2 regions of the Rhizobacter sp. P5_A1 genome follow, and region 1 is predicted to be linked to the other one. Evidence: predicted binding sites of a transcription regulator. Region 1 holds the regulator's gene; the other holds the start of a gene.
What was found. The regulator NrdR, encoded in region 1, represses ribonucleotide reductase genes. The targets are predictions, from matches to a motif close to CACNANATNTNGTG.

Region 1 (4,590 bases):
TGCTGCGGAAGCGCTCCTGCGCGGCCTGCACCTGCACTGCCGCGATCAGCGCGTCGGTGCGCCGCACCCTCTGCAGCTGACCCTCGAAACTCGGCAGCGCGACGCTCGACAGGATGCCCGCGATCGAGACGGTGACCATCAGCTCGATCAGCGTGAAGCCGCGCTGCGCGTGGGTCGTTGGGGTGGTGTTCATGGCATGGTCCCTTTGATTCAGCAGGCGCGATAGCCGGGCACGAGGGCCTGCGGCGAGCAGGAGCGCACGCGCCCCATGACGTTGACGACGTGATGGATCGCGCGCCCGTTTGCGCCGAGCACGCGCAGCGTGCCGGTCGGCGAACTGGTGCCGTGCAGCGGGTCGAACAGCAGCGAGCCGACGTTCGCCTGCAGCGCGACGCGATCGGCGCTGGCGATCGTCGCGGTCTTGACCTGTCGTGCATCGCCGCTGCACAGCGCGGGGCCGGTCGCGGCGCAGACGCACTGATCGGCGTCGCCGGTGTGGATCACGTAGCAGCTGCCGGCGGCGGTCGCGTGAAAGCTCAGGCGAACCGGCTCGTTGCGCGCGACGGCCTCGGTGCGGACGAACTGGATGTCGCTCGCGAGCTGGGTCGCCGCGCCTTCGAGGCGGCGCGCGTCGATCAGCTTCTGCAGGCTCGGCGCCGCGGTGCTCGCGACGATCACGGTGACGGCGAGCACGATGCAGGCCTCGATCAGCGTGACGCCGCGTTGGCAGCTCGAGAGGGCGGTGGTTTTCATCTGTGCTCCGGGGTGTGGACCGATGCACAGACTTTAGGAAGCTGCCGCGCGCCGCGCGCCCCGCAGAAGTGGGAACAGCGCCGCCCCCTCGCGAGCTCCCCCGCGTGCGTCACCCCGAACGGGGGTGACGAAGCCTAGATGTCCCGGATCAGCTGCCGGAACTCGTCGACATCCTCGAAGCTGCGGTAGACCGACGCGAAGCGCACGTAGGCGACCTTGTCGATGCGCTTGAGTTCGCGCATCACGAGTTCGCCCAGGCGCGTCGACGGCACTTCCTTCGCGCCGCTGTTCAGCAGCTTGTCCTGGATGCGCTCCATCGCCGCGTCGATCTGCTCGACGCTGACCGGCCGCTTGCGCAGCGCCAGCTGCATCGACGCGCGGATCTTCGAGGGATCGAAGTCGGCCCGCGTGCCGTCCTTCTTGACGACCGACGGCAGCGCGATCTCGGGCCGCTCGTAGGTCGTGAAGCGCTTGTCGCAGCTGTGGCAGCGGCGCCGCCGGCGCACGACGTCGCCCTCGTCCGAGTCACGGGTCTCGACGACCTGGGTTTCCTCGTGGGAGCAGAAGGGGCAACGCATGGGCTGGCGACCCGTCCCGGCGCCTTACCGGTAGACCGGAAAGTCCTTCGTCAGCGCCGCGACCTTGGCCTTCACCGCGGCGGTGGTCGCCGCGTCGTTCGGGTGGTCGAGCACGTCGGCGATCAGGTGGGCGGTCTGGCGCACCTGCTCCTCCTTGAAGCCGCGCGTCGTCATCGCCGGCGTGCCCAGGCGGATGCCGCTCGTGACCATCGGCTTTTGCGGGTCGTTCGGGATGCCGTTCTTGTTGCAGGTCATGTGCGCGGCGCCGAGCAGGTTCTCGGCTTCCTTGCCGGTCAGGTGCTTGGGCCGCAGGTCGACCAGCATCACGTGCGATTCGGTGCGGCCGCTGACGATGCGCAGGCCGCGCTCGATCAGCGTGTCGGCGAGTTGAATCGCGTTCTTCGCGACCTGCTGCTGGTAGGCCTTGAACTCGGGTTGCAGCGCCTCCTGGAACGCCACCGCCTTCGCGGCGATCACGTGCATCAGCGGGCCACCCTGGATGCCGGGGAAGATCGCGCTGTTGATCTTCTTCGCGATGGCCTCGTCGTTCATCAGCACGATGCCGCCGCGCGGGCCGCGCAGGCTCTTGTGGGTCGTCGAGGTCACGACATCGGCATGCGGCACCGGGTTCGGGTAGACGCCGGCGGCGATCAGCCCGGCGTAGTGCGCCATGTCGACCATGAAGAATGCGCCGACGTCCTTCGCGACCTTCGCGAAGCGCGCGAAGTCGATGCGCAGGCTGTACGCGGAGGCGCCGGCGATGATCAGCTTCGGCTTGTGCTCGTGCGCGAGGCGCTCCATCGCGTCGTAGTCGATCGCCTCTTCGGCGGTCAGGCCATAGCTGACGACCTTGAACCACTTGCCGCTCATGTTCAGCGGCATGCCGTGGGTCAGGTGGCCGCCTTCGGCCAGGCTCATCCCCATGATCGTGTCGCCGGGGTTCAGCAGGCCGAAGAAGACCGACTGGTTCGCCTGCGAGCCCGAGTTCGCCTGCACGTTCGCAAAGCCGGCGCCGAACAGCTTCTTCAGCCGGTCGATCGCGAGCTGCTCGACGATGTCGACGTACTCGCAGCCGCCGTAGTAGCGCTTGCCGGGATAGCCCTCGGCGTACTTGTTCGTCAGCTGCGTGCCCTGCGCGGCCATCACGGCCGGCGACGCGTAGTTTTCCGACGCGATCAGCTCGATGTGTTCTTCCTGGCGCTGGTTCTCGCGCTGGATCACGGACCAGATTTCGGGGTCGACGTTGGCGATGGTCGATTGGGTGCGGTCAAACATGGTTGGCAGTCCTCTTCAAGCGAAGTCCCCGGGAGGAAACGCATGCGTGCTGCACGCGACCCCAAGGCTGCCCAGGCGAACGGCTGAACGGCGCTGCCCCAGGCAGGCGCCGACCGCGCTTCCCGGTGGTAACCCACCTCAGGCCCGTCTCGCTGCTGGAGAGGGCCGCATCGCCAGTCGCGCGGCACCGCCAGTGTAGCGGAGCCGACGTGCAGCGCGATCAGTGCAGCAGCGCGATCTGTTCGGGCAGGCGCGACGGCTCGGTCGTCTTGGCCGATGCGTCGGCCGCGGCCTCGGGCTTCGAAGCGGGCGGGGGCGGTGCGTTGGTCAGGATCAGGCGCTGCGGCGCGATGTTCTTGCCGCTCGCGACCTGGCGCAGCATGCTCTGCTCGCTCAGCACCTTGCTGGCATAGCCGCCGTCGTCGACCTGGTTCGCGGCGCCGACATAGAAGCGCAGGCCGGCCTCGAGCCCGCCGGCGCGCGCGATGCATTCCTTCAGCACCTGGACGCCGACGCGCAGGTTCGTCACCGGGTCGAACGCGGCGTGGTTGCCGCCGAAGGCTTCGTATTTGTCGTTGTGGATCTTGGTCATCACCTGCATCAGGCCCTGCGCGCCGACCGCGCTCTGAGCGAACGGGTTGAAGCTCGATTCGACGGCCATGATCGCCAGGATCAGCGTCGGATCGAGCCCGGCCTTCTGGCCGACGCTCCAGGCTTCCTGCACCAGGCGGCTGACCGGCTCCGGCGCGACACGGTAGCGGCGCGACAGCCAGTTCGCAACGGCGGCCTGCTGGCGGCTCAGCTCCTTCGGGTCGGACGCGGTCGCGCGGGCGATCGCATCCGGCTCGCTGAGCGCGGTGGCCAGCAGCGAGTCGGCATCGGCCGGCTCGGCCCGCGCTTCCTGGCGGGCTTGCAGCCAGCCCAGAGCCCAGGCTTCGGCTTCGTGGCGGATGTCGGCGCGGCCGGCGGCGAAGATCAGCACCGCGGCCAGCATCAGGCCGAGCAGCGCCAAGGTGTTGTGGCTGACCTCGAGCAGACCCTGGCCGACATCGCGCAGGAACACCGAAGTCGATTGCGCTGCTCCCCTTCCCAGCGCACGGCCAACGGCCGCCACCCCGGAGGCCGATTGCGCGGTGGCGTCGCGCGCCTCCTGAAATACCTGGCTGAATGCCATTTCACGCTCCTTCGCTCGCCGGGTCGCTCGGTTCGGCACGGGCTCGATGAGCCCGCGCACCGCCGAGTGGGCGGCGATAATTTGTTGGCTGACGGTCGGCGGATGCGCGAAAGCGCGTCGCTGCGGTCAGCGGCTCGATCGGCAGGCGTGGCTGAGGTTCGAGGCGCGTTCCTCCCAACGGTGCGCCCGGGTTATCCCTCCCGATCCAAGAGTGGCGGAATCTAGCAAGCCGCTTCATAACTGGTCAAGCCTATCAAAATGCTTTCTAATTACAAATAGGTATGAAATACCGAGACCTCCGTGACTTTATGGGCGGCCTGGAGCGCCTGGGCGAGCTCAGAAGGGTCGCAGAGCCAGTCTCTGCGCGGCTCGAAATGACAGCGATCAGTGACTTCGTGCTGCGCGCCGGCGGCCCGGCGCTGTGGTTCCAGAATCCGGCAGGTTACAAAATTTCCGCCTTGACAAACCTGTTCGGAACCCCCCGCCGGGTCGCGCTGGGCATGGGTGCGGACGATGTCGGCGAGCTGCGCGACGTGGGCCGGCTGCTCGCCAGCCTGAAGGAACCCGAGCCGCCGAAGGGCCTGAAAGACGCCGGCAAGCTGCTCGGGATGGCCAAGGCGCTGTGGGACATGAAACCCGCCAGCGTGCGCCGCTCGGCCTGCCAGGAGGTCGTGCTCGAAGGCCCGGACGTCGACCTCGGCACCCTGCCGGTCCAGACCTGCTGGCCCGAAGACGCAGGACCGCTGATCACCTGGGGCCTCGTGATCACGCGCGGGCCGCAGGGCGGCGCCCACGCCCGGGCACGCCAGA
Region 2 (4,590 bases), on a different contig from region 1:
CGTGTGCGATCGATCGCGTGATCGCTTGCGTCATCACTGACACGCTTCGCAATCCGGGTTGTCGATCGCGCAGAACTTCATGTCGGTCGCCGGATCGACGTGGTTCAGACTCAGCGCCGCATCGACCGGCGCAGCGCTGCTCGTCGACGCGCTTTTCGCTGCCGCCGTCGACACGCCGCCATCGCTGGACACCGCGTTCATGTGCCCCGCCTTGACGGTCGATTTCTCGGCGTGCGACGAGCCCACGGTGCGCAGGTAGTAGGTCGTCTTGAGGCCGCGCAGCCACGCGAGCTTGTAGGTTTCGTCGAGCTTCTTGCCCGATGCGCCGGCCATGTAGATGTTGAGCGACTGCGCCTGATCGATCCACTTCTGGCGCCGCGCCGCGGCCTCGACGAGCCACTGCGTTTCGATCTCGAACGCGGTCGCGTAGAGCGCCTTCAGCTCTTCGGGCACGCGGTCGATGCGGCGCAGCGAGCCGTCGAAGTGCTTGAGATCCATCACCATCACGTCGTCCCACAGCCCGAGCTTCTTCAGGTCGCGCACGAGGTACTCGTTGACGACCGTGAACTCGCCCGACAGGTTCGACTTCACCGACAGGTTGCCGAACGACGGCTCGATCGACGCGCTGACGCCGATGATGTTCGAGATCGTCGCGGTCGGCGCGATCGCGACGCAGTTCGAGTTGCGCATGCCGTGCTCGCGGATGCGGCCGCGCAGTGCGTTCCAGTCGAGGGTGCTGCTGCGATCGACCTCGACGTACCCGCCGCGCTGCTCGGCGAGCAGATCGAGCGAGTCGATCGGCAGGATGCCGCGGTCCCACAGCGAGCCGCGATAGCTCGAATAGCGGCCGCGCTCGGCAGCGAGCTCGGTCGAGGCCCAGTAGGCTTGGTAGCACACCGCTTCCATCGAGCGGTCGGCGAAGTCGACGGCGGCGTCCGAGGCATACGGCACGCCGAGTTCGTACAGCGCGTCCTGGAAGCCCATGATGCCCAGGCCCACCGGCCGGTGGCGCAGGTTCGAGTCGCGTGCCTTCTTGACCGCGTAGTAGTTGATGTCGATCACGTTGTCGAGCATGCGCATCGCGGTCGACACGGTCTTCTTCAGCTTCGCGTGATCGATCTGGGTCGTCGGACCGTTCGGGCCGTCGACGCGCGTCAGGTGATGCACCAGGTTCACCGAGCCGAGGTTGCAGACCGCGATCTCGGTCTCGCTGGTGTTCAGCGTGATCTCGGTGCACAGGTTGCTCGAGTGCACGACGCCGACATGCTGCTGCGGCGAGCGCACGTTGCAGGCATCCTTGAACGTGATCCACGGATGCCCGGTCTCGAACAGCATCGACAGCATCTTGCGCCACAGATCGCGCGCCGGCGTCTTCTTGAACAGCTTGATCTCGCCGCTGGCGGCCTTGGCCTCGTAGGCGGCGTACGCCACTTCGAAGGCCTTGCCGAACTTGTCGTGCAGGTCCGGGCAGGTGCTGGGCGAGAACAGGGTCCAGTCGCCGCCGTCCATCACGCGCTTCATGAACAGATCGGGGATCCAGTTCGCGGTGTTCATGTCGTGCGTGCGACGGCGATCGTCGCCGGTGTTCTTGCGCAGCTCGAGGAACTCTTCGAGGTCGAGGTGCCAGCTCTCCAGGTAGGCGCAGACGGCGCCCTTGCGCTTGCCGCCCTGGTTGACCGCGACCGCGGTGTCGTTGACGACCTTCAGGAACGGCACGACGCCCTGGCTCTTGCCGTTCGTGCCCTTGATGTGGCTCCCCAGCGCGCGCACGTTGGTCCAGTCGTTGCCGAGGCCGCCGGCGAACTTGCTCAGCAGCGCGTTCTCCTTCAGCGCCTCGTAGATGCCGTCGAGGTCGTCGGCCACGGTCGTCAGGTAGCAGCTCGACAGCTGCGAGCGCCGCGTGCCGGCGTTGAACAGCGTCGGCGTGCTGCTCATGAAATCGAAGCTCGACAGCACTTCGTAGAACTCGATCGCGCGCGCCTCGCGGTCGATCTCGCCGAGCGCGAGGCCCATCGCGACGCGCATGTAGAAGGCCTGCGGCAGCTCGATGCGCTGCTCGTCGATGTGCAGGAAGTAGCGGTCGTACAGCGTCTGCAGGCCGAGGTAGTCGAACTGCAGATCGCGATCGGCCTTCAGCGCTGCGCCGAGCCGGGCCAGATCGAACTGCAACAGCTTGTCGTCGAGCAGCTCGGCCTGCACGCCCTTCTTGATGAAGCCGGGGAAGTACTCGGCGTAGCGCGTGTGCATGTCGGACTGCAGCGCTTCCTCGCCGAGGATCTCGCGGCGGATCGTGTGCAGCAGCAGGCGGGCGGTGGCACGCGTGTAGCCCGGATCCTTCTCGATCAGCGTGCGCGCGGCCAGGATCGACGCCTTGTGCACCTCGTCCATCGGCACGCCGTCGTACAGGTTGCGTTTCGTCTCGGCCATGATCGGGTCGGGCTTGACCTCGGAACCGAGGCCGGCGCAGGCCGACTCGATCACCGTCTGCAGCCTCGCGAAATCGAGCGGCACGCGCTGGCCACGGTCGAGCACCGTCAGCGCGGGCTCGGCCGCTGGTGCCGGGTGGCTCTGCTTCGCGCGCTCCTGCGTGCGGCGTTCGCGGTACAGCACATAGGCGCGCGCCACTTCATGGTGGCCGCCGCGCATCAGGCCGAGTTCGACCTGGTCCTGCACGTCTTCGATGTGGAAACTGCCGCCGCCGGCACGCGAACGCAGCAGCGCGCGCACGACCGATTCGGTCAGGCCGTCGACCGTCTCGCGCACGCTCGCAGAAGCCGCACCCTGCGTGCCGTGCACTGCCAGGAACGCCTTCATCAGCGCGACCGCGATCTTGTTCGGCTCGAACGACACCACCGCGCCGTTGCGGCGAATGACCTGGTAGCCCTGGTACACCGACGGGGCCGCAGCGGGCGCGTTGCTCATCGGCCGCAGGGCGGCGGCGGGTTGGGAAGGGGTGGTTACGGCTTGCATGGTGGGCCCTCGTTGGTCTGGTGTTGTCGGTTCATGAAGTTCCTGGTTTCAACACGCCGTGAGCTGCGGCCGAGAGGTTCTGGCGGCACTCGATGCGGGCTCGTTGGTCGAGGCGGCGGGTGTCTTGAAAACAGTGCAGGAAGCAACGAAAAGAGCGTTGAAGAATAGCACGAAGAGACACTATATCTGGGGCCTCTCGGCACTTCAAGCACTACGTATAGCGTGTCGGCGATCACGCGGCTTTCAGCACGCAAGCGCCGCCGCACGGCGGCGTGGCGGGCCGACGCCGCTGGCGCGCAGCCGCACGCGGTCTCGCGCGGCGGACCCGCGCCGCGCTTCGCGATGCGCTCGATTTCGCGCGCCAGCCCGCGCCGATTCGAGCGCGGCGCGGTGTTCGGGGCCGCACGCGTCTCAGCGCGCCTCGACCACGCCCTCGGGAAAATACGGGGCCGGCAAGTGCGACAGCTTGCGCAACCGCGCCCAGTCGAAGCCGCTGCCGGGATCCTTCTTGCGGCCGGGCGCAACATGCTCGTGGCCGGCCACCGCCGCGATCGGATAGCGCTGCATCAGCGCCGCGATCAGCCGCGCCAGTGCGCGGTATTGCGGCGCATCGAAGCGCTCGCCTTCCAGGCCCTCGAGCTCGATGCCGATCGAGAAATCGTTGCAGTCGCTGCGGCCCCGCCACGCCGATACGCCGGCATGCCAGGCGCGCGCGTCGCACGAGACGAACTGCAGCAGTTCACCATCGCGCCGTATCAGGAAGTGCGCCGAGACCGTGAGCCCGCAGATCTGCCGGTAGTACGGATGCGCGTCCCAGTCGAGCCGGTTCGTGAACAGCTGCTCGATCGCTTCGCCGCCGTACTCGCCGGGGGGCAGGCTGATCGAGTGGATCAGCACCAGCTCGATCGCCACGCCGTCGGGCCGCGGCCCGAAGTTCGGCGAAGCGCAGCGGCGCACGCCTTCGAGCCAGCCGTCGGACCAGGCCGCGGCAACGTTCACCACCGTCACTCGCGCTCCGCGCTGTCGCCGCCCACGTTGACGCCGAGTCGCGCCATGCGGTAGCGCATCTGGCGCAGCGAGAGCCCGAGGCTCGCGCCGGCCGCGGTGCGATTGAAGCGATGGCGCTCCAGCGCCCGCACCAGGATGTCGCGCTCGACCTCGTCGAGGTGGCGCTCGAGGTCGTCGGGCAAGGGCTCTTCGACCGGCACCAGCGGCGGCAGGTCGCGCACTGCCTGCAGCACGTCGCCGCGCGTGTTCTCGGTGATCAGGTCGAGCTCCTGCGCGGCTGTGTCGGTGAACACCGACTCGGGCAGCCCGAGGTCGAAGACGTCGATCGTCTCGCCGCCCGACAGCGCGACCGCGCGGTGGAGCAGATTCTCGAGCTCGCGCACGTTGCCGGGGAACGCGTAGCGCTCGAGGTGCACCAGCGCGTCGCGCGTCAGGCGCGGCGCCGGCGACACACCAGCATCGCGCGCGATGCGCTCGAGCACGCGTTCGCTGATCGACACCAGGTCTTCGAGCCGCTCGCGCAGCGGCGGCACGCGAATCTGGATCACGTTCAGGCGGTAGTACAGGTCTTGCCGGAACTGGCCCGCGTGCACCTCGGCCGCCAGATCCTTG

Region 2: the regulator NrdR is predicted to act here: its motif matches at 3,149-3,162, upstream of AC1DTW_RS03240 (ribonucleoside-diphosphate reductase subunit alpha).

Annotation. Positions count from the first base shown of each region.
Region 1 covers NZ_JBFUKR010000016.1:112,852-117,441, forward strand. The annotation lists gene AC1DTW_RS18050 (type IV pilin protein) at 1-193, opposite strand, end outside; gene AC1DTW_RS18055 (GspH/FimT family pseudopilin) at 211-753, opposite strand; gene nrdR (transcriptional regulator NrdR) at 888-1,331, opposite strand; gene glyA (serine hydroxymethyltransferase) at 1,356-2,606, opposite strand; ZMP/ZTP riboswitch at 2,669-2,797, opposite strand; gene AC1DTW_RS18070 (transglycosylase SLT domain-containing protein) at 2,827-3,780, opposite strand; gene AC1DTW_RS18075 (UbiD family decarboxylase) at 4,062-4,590, shown strand, end outside.
Region 2 covers NZ_JBFUKR010000002.1:300,196-304,785, forward strand. The annotation lists gene AC1DTW_RS03240 (ribonucleoside-diphosphate reductase subunit alpha) at 34-2,970, opposite strand; gene ampD (1,6-anhydro-N-acetylmuramyl-L-alanine amidase AmpD) at 3,382-3,972, opposite strand; gene AC1DTW_RS03250 (sigma-54-dependent transcriptional regulator) at 3,975-4,590, opposite strand, start outside.